Regions from separate parts of the Leuconostoc suionicum genome, predicted to be linked through region 1. Evidence: predicted binding sites of a transcription regulator. Region 1 holds the regulator's gene; each other region holds the start of a gene.
The links. The regulator LexA, encoded in region 1, represses DNA repair genes until DNA is damaged. The targets are predictions, from matches to a motif close to CNAACANNTGTTNG.
Positions count from the first base shown of each region.

Region 1 (5,202 bases):
TGTCTGGAATTCTTCATAGTGAATCAATTTTAATGGATGTCGCGCCTTTACCCGAGTAAACTTTGCTCCTTTGCCAGACTCATGCGTCGCTAAACGACGTTGTACGTTATCCGTGAATCCACCATAAAAATAACCATCCGCTGTATACAACACATAAAAATAATAATATTTCATTCATGCCACGCTTTACCATAGAGGATGTCATGAACTTCTGATGTATAGTCATTGTCATCAGTATAGGCGATAAGGGGCGGCATAATGCGCACACCACCTGGTCGGCCAGATTTAATGGCTTCTATTAAAACCATATTGGCTTCACGGTTCGCCTTTCCATAAACAAATTGAACTCTTTTAATCATGAGCTTTCGTGCAGCAAACGCTGCAAATATATCTGCTAGTCTTTCCGGCCGGTGTACCATATAGACCTTGCCATTATTTTTCAGGAGTTTGTTGGTAATTTGGGCCAATTCAGGCAGGTTAATCATCAACTCGTGGCGCGCAATTTCATAATGTTTATCTATATTAGTCTTGGTAGTCTCAGTTAAGGGAAAATAAGGTGGATTTGTCAGAACAGTTTCAACCGAACCAGGTTGAATTTCATTAAATATATCTTTCATGTCAGCTTGAAGGACCGAAACACGTTCATGCAAATTGTTCAGTTCAATGCTGCGTTGTGCCATTTCAGCTAATTCTGGTTGTATCTCGACTAACTTTATTTTTCCAGTCACTTTCGGGGCGTAAAAAAGGCCAACTGCGCCAGTACCTGATCCCAAATCTACAGATAACCCTTTACCTTTCCCCTTTACATCAGCAAAATGTGCTAATAAAATTGCATCTAAGGAATATGAAAACATGTCTGGATTCTGGATAATATTAATATTTTGTGATGGAAGTCCATCGATACGTTCATTTGCTTTAAGAAATGGTTGTGTCATTTGCGTTTCTCTCTGTTTATCTGTAAAATTGAAATGATTTAATTTATGAGGTAAATAAATATGAAATTCTATGATTTTTTACGTGGCATTGCTGTTGCTTTAATATGGGCAGTTACTGGTCGCATTAAATACATGAATCGCGACAGAATACCCCAAAACGATAACTATGTGCTAGTTGGCCCACATCGTACTTGGTGGGACCCAGTATGGTATGCCATGGCGGCCTACCCAAAACACTTTATTTTCATGGCAAAAATTGAATTATTTAAATTCAAGCCACTTGCCTGGTTAATCAAATCAGCCGGCGCTTTCCCAGTTGATCGTGAAAATGTTGGCCCAAGCGTCATCAAAATTCCCGTACGTGAATTAAAAGATGGCAATCGCTCTTTGATAATGTTTCCTTCCGGTTCTAGACACAGTGACGATTTAAAATCAGGTTCCATTTTAATTGCACGAATGGCTGGAAAGGCAATCGTACCAGCTGTCTATCAAGGTCCTGTTAAGTTCAGTCAACTTTTCAAACGTAATAATACCACAGTTAATTTTGGTAAGCCAATTATTATTGATCGTAAAGACCGATTGAACAAAGAAAATATTGCTAAATATACTGAGCAAATGCAAAAAGCATTCCAAGAATTAGATGCTGAGATTGACCCAACTTGGAAATATGTAGATCCAAAACGTTTAGAAAAAAAATAAGCCGATTGGCTTATTTTTTTTGCGAATTGGCACTTTGTTGCTTCATCTGAGCCATCATTTGGTTCAATTTCTTTTGAGATGGTTTTTGTCCCATTGACATCATCATTGATTTCATCATTTCTTCTGAAATAGGTGGGTTTTTTGCAAGATAACTCTTCATTGAATTACGTGCCAAGAAAAAGCCACCGACCAAACCAATAACTAAAGTTAACACTGCAATTAAAATTGCTAGCCATGTGCTAATCATGCATATTCTCCTTACTAAAATGTCTGATAGTTATTATAGCACAGCCAGCAAAGGCGTGCTATAATTACTTGCAGAGTTAACGTTTTCAATATGAACCATTTTGTTCGTTACAAAAATAAACAACACAAGTTTTTATCATTTATTTAATATTAGGTTGAATTTTTACAAAAATAACGAACAAACGTTTGATTTGTTCGTGTTTTTCCGTTATACTGATGATAGTAAATTTAACAAGTAGGAAACCCATCATGGCAATTACACAAGAAAGCAAACAAATTCAAGTGCTTCGATTTATTCATGAAGCACAATCAGAAAATGGTTACCCACCAACCGTCCGAGAAATTGGTGAAGCTGTTGGATTATCATCTTCTTCAACTATTCACGGTCACATCGAACGACTAGTCAAAAAAGGTTATCTTTTAAAAGATGCTTCTAAACCAAGAGCTCGTGCGATCGAAGTAACCGATATTGGTTTAGAGATGCTTGGCATTTCAACAACACCCGGAAAAATTCCGGTACTTGGAATGGTTACAGCGGGTACACCAATTTTGGCAGTGGAAGAAGAAGCAACCGAATTTTTCCCTATTCCAGATAATTTAATGCAATTTGATGGTGACCTGTTCATGCTTAATGTTCATGGTGATTCAATGGTTAACATTGGCATCCTAGATGGAGACAAAGTTATCGTACGTAAGCAAGAGAATGCTGATAATGGTGATGTCGTTGTCGCAATGAATGATAGCAATGAAGCGACAGTCAAGCGTTTTTTCCGTGAAGCCGATCATTATCGCTTACAACCAGAAAATAACAGCATGGCGCCAATTATTTTGCAAAAAGTCTCTATTTTAGGAAAAGTCATCGGACTATATCGCGACGCTATTTATTAAAAATCAAGTAAAAAGGCTCATCAGGGATGAGCCTTTTTATTATGCTTGCCAAGCATTTGGATTTTTCTTCCAATTTTGTAAGGTTTCAACTTGTGATTTATCGAGATCCCCACGCTTTACCGCTGTTTCAATGAGTTGTGAATATGTTGTTAGCGAGTTAAATGTTAGTCCTGCTTCGTCAAAATTTTTTTTACCAGCTGGCAATTCATAAGAGAATATGGAAACAACGCCAAGTACACTTGCTCCCTCATTACGTACCGCATTTACTGCAGCCAACACAGAACCCCCTGTTGATATCAAATCATCAATCAGAACGACTTTGCGATCTTTTACCAAGGCGCCTTCTGTTTGACGACCTGCCCCGTGATCTTTAGGTTTTGAACGTACATAGATCATTGGCTTATTTAATTCTTCAGCTACCCAAGCCGAATGAGGAATACCTGCAGTAGCCACTCCACCAATAATCTCAACGTCACCATACTCTTTTTTTATTAATTCAGATAACCCCTTATAAATATTTTGACGTACCAAAGGGAAACCAATGGTCATCCGATTATCTGTATATATTGGACTCTTTATACCCGAGGCCCACGTGAAAGGTTCTTCTGGTGAAAATTTTACGGCGCCAATTTCAAGTAAATCATTAGCTACTTGTTGTTTATAGTTTGTCATTTATTTTCTCCATTCATTGACAACACGTTGATATGCAGCCACCGGGTTGGTCGATTTTGTAATTGATCGACCAACAACTAATCCAGTTGAATTCAACTTCTTGGCTTCCGCTGGCGTAGTCACACGCACTTGATCTCCAGCTGCGTCACCAGCTAAACGAATACCGGGTGTGATACGTAAAAATCGGTCATTCGTGTGTGACTTAATTAAACTAGCCTCCAAAGGTGAACTAATTGTCCCGTCTATGCCCGCCGAGTATGCGAGCTCAGCCAAATGTGCAACACTTTCTTCAATAGTTGCTGTGGTTAGTTGTATCTCTTGTATCTCAGCCTCCGAAAAAGAAGTTAGCTGTGTCACTGCAAGTAACTTTAACGCGTCACTCTTATTGGCAACAGCTGCTTCTAACATTCTTTTCCCTCCAGCTGCATGCAAAGTTAAATATTGTACATCTAGTTTTGATATATTAGCGACTGCACGACCAACAGTATTTGGAATATCGTAAAGTTTTAAATCTAAGAAAATCGTATAGCCCAATGCACGTAGTTCTGTGATGAACTCTGGTCCCGTACGATAAAAAAGCTCCATACCGATTTTCAATGCTGGCTTTTCCACTAGATCTGAAAAAGGATCCAAAAATTTGCAAGTAGTGGTTGCATCGGGAAAGTCCAAAGCAATAAAGACTGGCTGTTCTATCATTATGATCCTCCTATGTACATAAGCCGAAGCTTATTTGAAAAAGTTTAGTGCATTTCTTTCACGGTAAAACTGCGCGACTCTAATACTTCTAAGAAGGCACTAACTGTATCTAAAGCAGTAAACAAAGGCACGGCATTTTCAATGGCAGCATTTCTAATCAAGCGGCCATCGCTTTCAGCACGGTCATCTGCTTGAGTTGTGTTAATAACCACCTGTACTTTTTGTTGACGCAGTGCTGCAACCGCATTATTATCTGATTCCGAAATTTTATCGAGTACTTCCACAGGCAAGTCATTGTCTGACAAGTAAGCACCCGTACCGACAGTTGCAAACAAAGCAAATCCCAAATCATTGAATCTCTTTGCTAATTCAAGCGCCTCTTCTTTGTCATCATCAGCAACTGTGAACAAAACATTGCCATAACGTGGTACTTTGATGTTAGAAGCAATAAAGGCCTTATACAACGCCTTGGATAGGTTAATATCTGACCCCATGACTTCACCAGTAGACTTCATTTCTGGGCCGAGCAAAGAATCAACATCGGGCAACTTTGTGAACGAAAATATCGGTGCTTTAACATGCACCATATCATCATTAGGAACAAGTCCCGTCTCAAATCCCATTTCCGATAATTTTTCACCTAACATAACTCTTGTTGCTAATTGAGCGAGAGGAAGATGCGTAACTTTGGATATGAACGGTACTGTACGTGATGCACGTGGATTTACTTCGATAACATATGCCGTATTTTCATGGATAACAAACTGCACGTTCATCAACCCTATTGTATTCATAGATTTAGCCAAATTAATAGAGGCCTGCACCATTTCATCTTGAACTTTTTGTGACAAGTACTGTGGTGGGTAAACCGACATAGAATCCCCTGAGTGGACCCCCGCCCGTTCGATATGTTCCATAATACCTGGGATTACAGCTGTCTCACCATCTGACAAGACATCTACTTCTGCTTCTTGCCCCACTAGGTACGAATCAATCAATACCGGATGATCATTTGAAACCTTGACCGCACGCTGCATGTAGTCCTGGAGTTCATCGTCAGAAGAAA
Region 1 covers NZ_CP015247.1:1,161,139-1,166,340, forward strand. Annotated here, with positions in the region: gene A6B45_RS05825 (GIY-YIG nuclease family protein) at 1-174, opposite strand, end outside; gene A6B45_RS05830 (tRNA1(Val) (adenine(37)-N6)-methyltransferase) at 171-935, opposite strand; gene A6B45_RS05835 (lysophospholipid acyltransferase family protein) at 996-1,634, shown strand; gene A6B45_RS05840 (YneF family protein) at 1,645-1,881, opposite strand; gene lexA (transcriptional repressor LexA) at 2,130-2,768, shown strand; gene pyrE (orotate phosphoribosyltransferase) at 2,808-3,440, opposite strand; gene pyrF (orotidine-5'-phosphate decarboxylase) at 3,441-4,136, opposite strand; gene carB (carbamoyl-phosphate synthase large subunit) at 4,181-5,202, opposite strand, start outside.

Region 2 (5,202 bases), 550 kb from region 1:
TTAAGTGCATGACATTCGAGTTGTCCTTATCAATGTTTCTGAGAAACATCATAACATTTTTTTTGCTGCGTTGCAATTATTTTTTTAAATCTGCTAATACAATCTTTAGCGCTTCTAATGCCTCGGCATCATGATCTAAAATACCATTATCAAAAACATTTTGTAGTGCAGCAATTTGATTTTTTGTAAGTGCCATTTTTATTATTCTCCTATTTGCTTAATCATTTAATTATACTCAAAAAATATAATCATACTACTTAGTTTGAAACTAATGCTAACTTTCTATTCCAGAACTACCATCTGAAATATTGACGTGTCTTGGCCGTGATCCGTCTGCTGGACCAATGTAACCGCCCGCTTCCAAATCATCAATTAATCGAGCGGCTCTATTATAACCAATCCTGAAGCGACGTTGTAACAGTGATGTTGAGGCTTTTTGTTGTTCAATAACAAATTGCAAAGCTTCTTGGAATAACTCATCATCACTATTTCCATCAGCATTTTCCGAGTTATCTTGAGCAATTTCTTCATCTGTAACAGTCATTGCATCGGAATACTGAACCTCTTGTTGCGATTTAACAAATTCAACAATATTAGTCACATCAGTATTACTAATAAATGCACCTTGAACACGTTGTGTCGGCTTACCGGGCGGTGCAAAAATCATATCCCCTTTTCCGAGTAGCTTCTCAGCACCATTACTGTCTAGGATAGTACGTGAATCAATTCCAGAGGCTGTTCTAAAAGCAATTCTACCAGGAATATTACTTTTTATGGTACCGTTAATCACTTTAACGTCAGGTCGCTGTGTGGCCAAAATCATGTGAATCCCGGCTGCACGAGCTTTAGCACCAAGGCGCGCGATAGAAACTTCAATTTCATTACCCACCGTACTCATTAAGTCAGCAAATTCATCTACAATAGCGACAATATATGGCATTGGTTGCATAATTGGTTGATCTGTTTCCTTGGCTTCAGCGTTCTGCTTTTCAACCGCCGCATTGTATTCACCAATATTACGTTTTCCAAATTGAGCTAAAAGCTTGTAACGATTTTCCATCTCGTCAACAACTTTTTGCAAAGACTTCGCTGCTTTGCGGGGCTCCGAAACAACTGGTGTCAGCAAGTGTGGGATCCCATTATAAATAGATAACTCAACAACTTTTGGATCAACCATCATTAATTTAACTTCATTAGGTTTTGCACGCAAAAGGATAGATACAATAATACCGTTAAGCCCTACTGATTTTCCAGATCCAGTAGATCCAGCAATAAGCAAATGAGGCATAGCCGATAAGTCTGCCATGATAATATTTCCTGTTACATCTCGGCCGAGTGGCACATTAAGCGGATTATCATCAAATGGCGCATTCTCAATCATGTCCCGGAATCCAACAGTTGCCTGTGTGTCATTAGGAACCTCTATACCAACATAGGGTTTACCGGGGATTGGTGCCTCAATTCGTATTGATTTTGCAGCTAGTGCCAATGCTAAATCATCCGATAAATTAGCAATTCGATTCACTTTAACACCTTGCCCTGGTTTCAACTCATATTGAGTTACCGTAGGGCCTAAAGAAACACTGGTCACTTCCGCCTCAACACCAAAGCTTTGCAGCGTATCATGAACAAGACGTGATTTGTCGGTTAAACTCTTAAACTCTTTTGTTTGGTCTGTAGGCGCTAATTGTGTCAATAGGTCAGCAGTTGGTAACTGGTAATCCGGATTTTCTTTTTCCAACATATTTGTAGAAACTTCGCTATCACTAACAGAAGTCTTTTCGGCCTGTTCTTTGGGTAACTTTTTTGTTGGTTGGGGTGCTATAGGACCATTCCATTTAATTTCAGGCTCATTGAAATTTTCTTGAACACTAGGTGTATTGACGTCTTTTTCTATTTTAGCAGAAGCATCCGTCGACATGCTATCATCTCGGCCCACACCTAATGGATCATCTCCATAATCAGTAATGTCTTTCTTGTGCCGATCACGTTTGAAAAACGATTGTCGGTTTGGCTTTTCGCTAGCTCGTTTTTCCTGAATATGGGTAACCCCTTCATGAGCCTTTTCAACGCCTTGCTGAACAATGTCACGAGCCGGAATACGGAAAAAGATTGCAATACCACTGAATAATAAGATTATTGTTACAATCCACGTGCCAATGCTAGACATTAACATAAACAGTAAATGATACAATGCCGCGCCGATTATACCACCGCCAACTGGTGTGTTTGCTGATTGATTGATAAAATCTTGACCAATTAACCGCACCACTTCGCCAACGTATCCATCTGCATTTTTTAGTGTGTATTCAAAAAATAACAATGATGAAATTGTCTCAATAGCAATAAACATCATAAAGGCGCCAACCCAAAAATGAGTTGCTATTTTGGGTGTTTTTCGAGTAATAAAATAGTACCCCAAAAATAATGTCATAGGTATTAAAATCACAAGATACATGTTTCCAAAGAAAAAACGGAAAATGTCAGCAATAAATACCCCTAATATGCCAAGCTTAAATATACCTAGTATACCTAAGACAATACCACCCAAAAAGCATAGGTTTTGAACTAATGGGTTCTTTTTTTTACTGTTTTTACCACGTGTTGTACGCCGTCTTTGTGTAGTCTTTCTTGTCGCCAAAGTTCCACCTCTTAGTCAGTTCATTCTAACACTTTATTTTATCATTTTTAAAACTCGAACAAATGTTCACGTCAAATTCTTAAGCTTTGCTTAACTCTATTTCAAAAATTTAATTTTTAAACACAAAAAAGCGCAACCAGAGTTGCGCTTTTTAGTAGCTCGTGAGAGAATCGAACTCTCGATTCCGCCGTGAAAGGGCAGCGTCTTAGCCACTTGACCAACGAGCCATGGTCAATAGTTGTTCGTTGTTACGAAACAACTATATTAGTTTATCAGGGAAATTTATATCTGTCAACTGTTTATTTCAGTTTGTCTTGCTCGTATGTGTGAGTTGTTTCTAAATTTGAAAAAGATTGCTGACGCAATGCTTCATAAAGTACAATTGCGACAGTATTCGATAAATTCAACGAACGAACATGTGAATCATCTTGTGGGATGCGAATAGCCTTCTCCGGATTTTGACGCATAAATACTTCTGGTAGCCCCGTGGTTTCTTTCCCAAACAAGAAGTAGTTATCAGTATCATTTTGTGCATAATTAGGCTGTGTGTAGTCTTGATTAGCAAATTTAGAAACCAAGTATAAGTTGTCTTTTTCTGTTAAAGTGTCTAGAAAATCAGGTAAGCTTGGGTGTTTCACCAACTTTACATGATCCCAATAATCTAATCCAGCACGTTTAACGTGTTTGTCATCAAGTTCAAACCCCAACGGTTCTATTAAATGTAAAACTGCATCTGTCCCAGCAGTCGTACGAGCAATATTTCCCGTATTAGCAGGCATTAAAGGTTCAAATAAAACAATGTGATTCGTCATTTTTCAGCTACTTCCTCTACTTCAAATAAATCTGAGTTTGCACGCCACCAATCATAGATGTGCGTAACAAATACTTTAGCTACAGCATATGATGGCACCGCCAATACAACACCTAATACGCCAAAAATATGTCCGCTGCTCAATAGCACAACGATAACAGTAACAGGGTGAATTGATAACGCTTCCCCGAGAATTTTTGGTGAAATAACGTGTGCTTCAATTGGTTGTTCAAAAGCTAGCACGATAATAGCTAATATTAGCATTTTTGGACCACCAGCAATTAACGCAACTGTGAAAACTGGTACTTGTGCAATAATTGATCCAACATACGGGATTAAGTTAAAGAAACCTGCCATCAGCGCTAATAATATGCCGTACGGTAAACCAATAATGGTATACCCTATGGAAAACATAATCATTACAGCAAGTGCAACACCAAGTTGTCCACGAATATATTGAGCGATTTGCTTACTAATTTCTGTTAATAAATAACGTACTGATAGTTGTGAGTTATTTGGAAACTTACTAGAAACAAATGACGAAAATTTGTGTCCATCTAACAGCATATAATAAAGAATAAACGGCGTTGAAACAATTGTCACACCGATGGATGTAAGGATTGATGCAAACGAACTAATACCTGCAACCCCGCTCGTCAAATACTTTTTGCTCCAATCTAATACATTTTGATTAAGATCAGAATTAGTATGATTCAAATAATCTCTGATAAATTTAAATTGTTCACTGGCAAAAGTCTCATTAATAAAAGCTTCGCTGGTTTTCCAGTAATCTGGCCAGTTATCGATAAATTGAATGACTTGATTACGCAATACCATGACAATAGTAGCAACGGCTACTCCAATGATAGCTAATAAGACAATCAAGACCACACCAATCGATAAGTTTCTTGGTAAATGCACGTATTTTTCCAGAAGACCGACAATCGGACTTAGCAAATAATACAGCACACCGCTTATCATTATAGGTGCACCGACGGCTGTAAATAATGCACGAATTGGTTCAAACAAAAAACGTACTTGCCAAGCCAAAAAAATGATTAGCAAAACTAATAAAATTACAATCAGACCATTTAACAAGTCATTGCCAGAAAACCAACGACTATACCATGACTGTTGCTCTGGTTTTTTCATAAAAAATCCCCTTCTCATGCTATACAATTGTAATTATTTTACCATAGAATTGTGAATGGCTGTTACTTTGCAATATTTTTACGATGATGTGATAATTGACTAAGGCTAAAAATTATATTTGTGTAAATGCTTACATACAAGTATAATTAAAACAGACATTCAAAGGAGCTACTATATAATGGCAGTCTATAAAATTCTATTTGGTACGTATACAAAGCGCGTTTCAAAAGGTATATATGAAGCTGAGCTTGATACAGAGAAAAAATTATTACAAAACTCCACATTCGTTGGTGGTTTGACAAATCCAACTTATTTGGCAATATCAAAAGCCAACAAAGTCTATGCGGTTGAGAACCGTGATGGTCAAGGTGGTGTTGTTACATTTGATAATTCCGTTCGCCCCCTCGCTGAGATTGATGCACAATTAAGTGAAGGGTCAGCACCGGCATATATTGGTGTTGATGAAGATCGTCAATTTGTTTATGCAGGTTATTATCACCGTGGAACTGTTGAAGTTTACCGAATTAACGATGATGGTAATTTGACATTAACCGATACTTGGCAAAATGAAGGATCAGGTCCGCGTCCTGAACAAGGA
Region 2 covers NZ_CP015247.1:616,119-621,320, reverse strand. Annotated here, with positions in the region: T-box leader at 1-42, opposite strand, end outside; gene A6B45_RS03250 (FtsK/SpoIIIE family DNA translocase) at 275-2,641, opposite strand; tRNA gene A6B45_RS03245 (tRNA-Glu) at 2,797-2,868, opposite strand; gene A6B45_RS03240 (tRNA (cytidine(34)-2'-O)-methyltransferase) at 2,941-3,453, opposite strand; gene A6B45_RS03235 (AI-2E family transporter) at 3,450-4,604, opposite strand; gene A6B45_RS03230 (lactonase family protein) at 4,783-5,202, shown strand, end outside.
Region 2: the regulator LexA is predicted to act here: its motif matches at 2,697-2,710, upstream of A6B45_RS03250 (FtsK/SpoIIIE family DNA translocase).

Region 3 (5,202 bases), 140 kb from region 1:
GATCATAGGTGTTTCCATCCTGATCCATTGCAAACAAAATACGCCGTTGCACTGGCTTCAATCCGTCTCGAATGTCTGGCAAAGCACGTTCTTGAATTATATATTTTGAATAGCGCCCAAAGCGCTCCCCCATCACTGCTTCAAGTGAGAGTTCGGTTATACGATCTGCCATCTAAGTGCGGTTCTCCTTGATTAAAACATCTATAAAATTACTAATTACAGATAAATGTAATAAAAAGTTTTATTTAAAATACTAAGTAATAACCTAACCATAATTTAAATAGCTAGCTATTCTTCTCTAGTAACGAATGAAATCAATCATCACCATTCTGCCAAGTCTTAATGACTGGGACATTTTTTTGCTCTTTAAATTTTGTACCAGTTTCATGATTGCGCGCTTTTTCAAAAACATCACTAGACTTGGTGTCATCTCCATCAACTGTGTCTAGAATTGACCCAGCTTCATCCAATGTAAAGTGAACATTGGCTTCAATCCATTCACGTCGCGGATCAACTTTATCACCCATCAACGTAGTAACACGTTTTTCAGCTAAAACAGCGTCATCAATTTTAACACGTATTAGTGTTCTTGATTCAGGGTCCATTGTTGTTTCCCATAATAACGGTGCATTCATCTCACCAAGTCCCTTGAAACGTGTTAATTCATAACGCGCATCACTCTGACTCGTAATCGATTCTAACTCATCATTAGTCCAAGCAAATTGGTCTTCCATTTTCTTGGAAGAGTACTTGACGCGGTATAATGGTGGTAAGGCGATGTAGACACGCCCAGCTTCAATTAATGGCTGCATATACTTATAAAAGAATGTTAGTAGTAAGGTTTGAATGTGCGCGCCATCATCATCGGCATCTGTCATAATGATAATTTTGTTAAATGAAGCATCTTCAACTTTAAAATCAGTTCCAACACCGCCACCAATAGCATAAATTAATGTTGATATTTCTTCATTTTTTAAAATATCTACTAACTTAGCTTTTTCAGTGTTTAGCACTTTTCCACGTAGTGGCAAAATGGCTTGGAATTTACGGTCACGTCCTTGCTTTGCAGAGCCCCCAGCTGAATCACCCTCGACTAGAAAGAGCTCATTTTTATCAGCATTTTTAGACTGGGCAGGTGCTAACTTCCCGGAAAGCAGGCGATCTTTCGCACCCTTAGTTTTACCAGTGCGACTTTCATCACGGGCGCGACGAGCGGCTTCTCGAGCTTCGCGCGCGCGAAGTGCCTTACGGATTAAGTTTTGTCCGAAGTCCCCGTTTTCCATTAAGAAGCGTCCAAGAGTTTCATTAACAACGGAGTCAACAATACCACGTGCCTCTGGCGTTCCAAGTTTATCTTTGGTCTGTCCCTCAAACTGCAAAAACTGTTCTGGAACACGCAATGAAATAACAGCTGATAATCCTTCACGGACATCCGTGCCTTCTAAGTTTTTATCTTTATCTTTTAGTAAGTTAACTTTTCGTGCATATTCATTAAAAGCCTTTGTCCACGCAGTTCGAAAACCAACTTCGTGGGTTCCACCATCCTGTGTACGGACATTGTTAACAAATGAAAGAAGTGTTTCAGAGTAACCATCATTGTACTGCGCTGCAACATCAACAACAATACCCTCTTGTTCACCCTCAAAGGTCATAACTGGTCCGATAGTTTCTTTGTCTTCGTTCAGAAAACCAACAAACGCTTCAAGACCTTTTTCATAATGATATTCTTCAACACGAATTGGATCAACTCTTTCGTCGGTTAGCGTAAATTTAACACCACTCATCAAGAATGACGATTCACGCAAACGTTCTGCTAAAATATCAAATTTATACACTGTAGCACTAAAAATTGTCGCATCTGGCTTGAAAGTAACCGTTGTCCCTGTTGGTTCCTTAGTTTTACCTAAATCTCGTAAAGTACCAACTGGATTACCACCATTCACGAATTCCTCTTGCCACTTGTGACCTTCACGAACAATGGTTACCGTTAAACTCTCCGACAATGCATTAACAACAGAAGAACCAACACCGTGTAACCCACCTGAAGTCGCATAGCCACCTTGCCCAAACTTTCCGCCGGCATGTAAAACTGTTAAAATAACTTCTGGTGTAGGTTTACCAGACTCATGCATGCCAATTGGCATCCCGCGACCAAAGTCTTGTACGGTGATGGCGTTATTATCATGTATCGTAACGCGAATTTCATTTCCATAGCCACCAAGCGCTTCATCGACAGCATTGTCAACGATTTCATAGACTAAGTGGTGCAAGCCACGGCCATCTGTTGAACCGATATACATTCCTGGGCGTTTACGAACGGCCTCAAGCCCTTCTAAAATTTTTATTGAATCTGAATCATAATGATTTTTTTCTGGCATATTAATCTATCCTTCGATACACGAACCAGTGTTCGTGCGCTAATGTCAATCTATTTTATCATAGATGAAAACTTTGTTTCTGACAAGTGTCAATATTTTATTTTCAATAAGTTATGCCATATACTACTTAAATATATGGTAAACTTGTACTTGCTTTTATATTAAAGGGGTTTTTTATGTTTACTACTATATTAATGTTTGTACTCTCTTACTTGATTGGATCTCTGGTGCCAGGATTTTGGGTAGGTAAAATATTTTACCATAAAGATATTCGCGATGAGGGATCAGGTAACATTGGTACCACCAATTCATTCCGTGTTTTGGGTATCCGAGCTGGCATAACTGTGCTAGCACTTGATATGCTTAAAGGTACGGCAGCAGGTTTGCTTCCCTTATTATTCCATAGTAGCATTAATCCAATGTTAGTGGGTATTGGTGCTATACTGGGACACACGTTCTCCATCTGGATTGGCTTTAAAGGTGGTAAAGCGGTTGCTACTTCAGCTGGTGTATTACTTGCATATAATCCCATATTTTTCATCATTATCATTAGTATTTTCGTTATTTTATTATCAATTAGTTCAATGGTATCTCTGAGCTCTATGATTAGTTTCTCATGCGCCGTCCTAATATCACTATACTATCATGATTGGATACTAACGATAGTTACTACCATATTAACAATTTTTGTTTTCTACCGCCATCGTACAAATATTTCCCGAATCAGAAATGGTACAGAAAGTACTATACCATTTGGGTGGTATTATAACCACAAGAAAAGCGCTCATTGAGCGCTTTTTGTGTCGAATAAAATTGTCACCGGTCCATCGTTTGTTAAGCTAACTTGCATATCCGCTCCAAACTCTCCAGTTTCAACCTGTAATCCACTTTTCCTTAATGCCGCATTGAATTGGTCATACATAACAGTCGCCAATTCTGGTGCCCCTGCTTTGGTAAAACTTGGACGATTTCCTTTTTTAGTATCAGCAAACAACGTAAACTGTGAGATAGATAAAATAGCACCCGAAACGTCTTCAATACTACGATTCATACGGCCACTTTCATCTTCAAAAATTCGTAAATTATGTATTTTCCGAACTAAATAATCTATATCTGCTTGCTCGTCACCATCAGCAACGCCAACTAACAATAAATATCCTTTGTTAATTGCTCCTTTTACTTGGTCATCAATTTTAACACTAGCTTTGCTTACGCGTTGCAACACAACTTTCATACTATCTCCATTCTAAAAGTACATTTACTTGCTAACATCATACGTGAAAAACGATATCCTATCAAGGGTTTCCAAACGTCTTTCACTTTTTATCATAAAAAGCCTCAAAATTGTTTCAATTGAGGCTTACCAATATCTTTTGACATATTTTAATGAAATGTGCGTTCCACATCGTATACTGCTGGTAGGTTGTTTAGAGAATCCATAATTGCTGTCAACTGTTCTGAATTTTTGACACCAATTGATAGAGAAACTTGCGCCATTCCGTTTTTTGTCACATGACCGTTAACAGAATTAACATAGCGCGTTCGTCCATTAACACTACGAAGTACATCGTTTAGCAATCCGCCACGATTTTCACCATGCACAGTCAAATCGGCATCATAATTAGGTTTTGACCCATTTTCATCTTCCCACTGTACATCCACAAGACGTTGTCCTTGAAGCTGAGCTGCTCGAATATTTGGGCACCCCACACGATGAACAGAAATACCACGTCCCTTTGTGATATAACCTTTAACATCGTCTCCTGGAACTGGCGTACAACATCGACCTAAACGTACTAATAAATTATCCACTCCTGCAATAACGATATCATCAGCCGTTGATTTTTGTCGTTTGGTAAAAGCTGTTTCGTCACGGGTAATTTCGTGACCTTCCTCCAGCATTTCACGCTGTAATTCTGCTGTAGCAGCTTCTTCATTAGCCTCACGTATTTTTTCGGTTAATTTATTAGCCACACCAGGTACAGCAATATCGCCAAAGCCTATTGCTGCCAACATATCATCTGGCGTATGATAGTGCATCTTATCTGCGGTTTCTTGAATATTTTCCGTCGTCAGAATATCAGAGGGATTGAAATTATTGTCTCTCAAATTTTTTGATAACAATTCACGCGCTGCGGCGATGTTGTCTTCCCTATCCAACTGCTTAAAATACTGCTTAATTTTGTTTCGTGCTCGGCGTGTTGAAACAATCTCCAACCAGTCACGGCTTGGTTTAGCATTAGCAGAAGTGATAATTTCGATAATATCACCGGTTTTTATTTTATAATCCAGTGGTACAATTCGACCATTTATTTTTGCACCAGTTGTTTTAATCCCGATATTTGTATGGATTGAAAACGCCATATCCAATGGTCCGGCACCTTTAGCCAGTTCGAACACATCACCACGAGGTGTAAACGCATAAACACGATCAGAAAACAAATCACCCGTTACACCATCCATAAAGTCTTCGGCATTTTTGGCATTTTCTTGCAGTTCCAATATGCCTTGGATGACATTTAAAGCTTGCTGACTGTTATCATCAACATTTGCCTCTTTATTTGAGCCCCGATTTTTTTTATATGCCCAATGTGCAGCCACTCCATATTCAGCCACTTCATGCATATGATGCGTACGAATTTGCACTTCCAATGGACGTCCATCAGGACCAATAACTGTGGTATGTAAACTTTGATATCCGTTCGCTTTTGGCAAAGCAATATAATCTTTAAAACGGCCAGGAATCGGTGTCCATTTTGAGTGTATTGCTCCTAATACAGCATAAGTGTCCGGAATCGAATTCGTTAATACGCGAACAGCCAAC
Region 3 covers NZ_CP015247.1:1,297,681-1,302,882, forward strand. Annotated here, with positions in the region: gene parC (DNA topoisomerase IV subunit A) at 1-172, opposite strand, end outside; gene parE (DNA topoisomerase IV subunit B) at 315-2,378, opposite strand; gene plsY (glycerol-3-phosphate 1-O-acyltransferase PlsY) at 2,555-3,169, shown strand; gene dtd (D-aminoacyl-tRNA deacylase) at 3,163-3,612, opposite strand; gene A6B45_RS06550 (RelA/SpoT family protein) at 3,762-5,202, opposite strand, start outside.
Region 3: the regulator LexA is predicted to act here: its motif matches at 2,400-2,413, upstream of parE (DNA topoisomerase IV subunit B).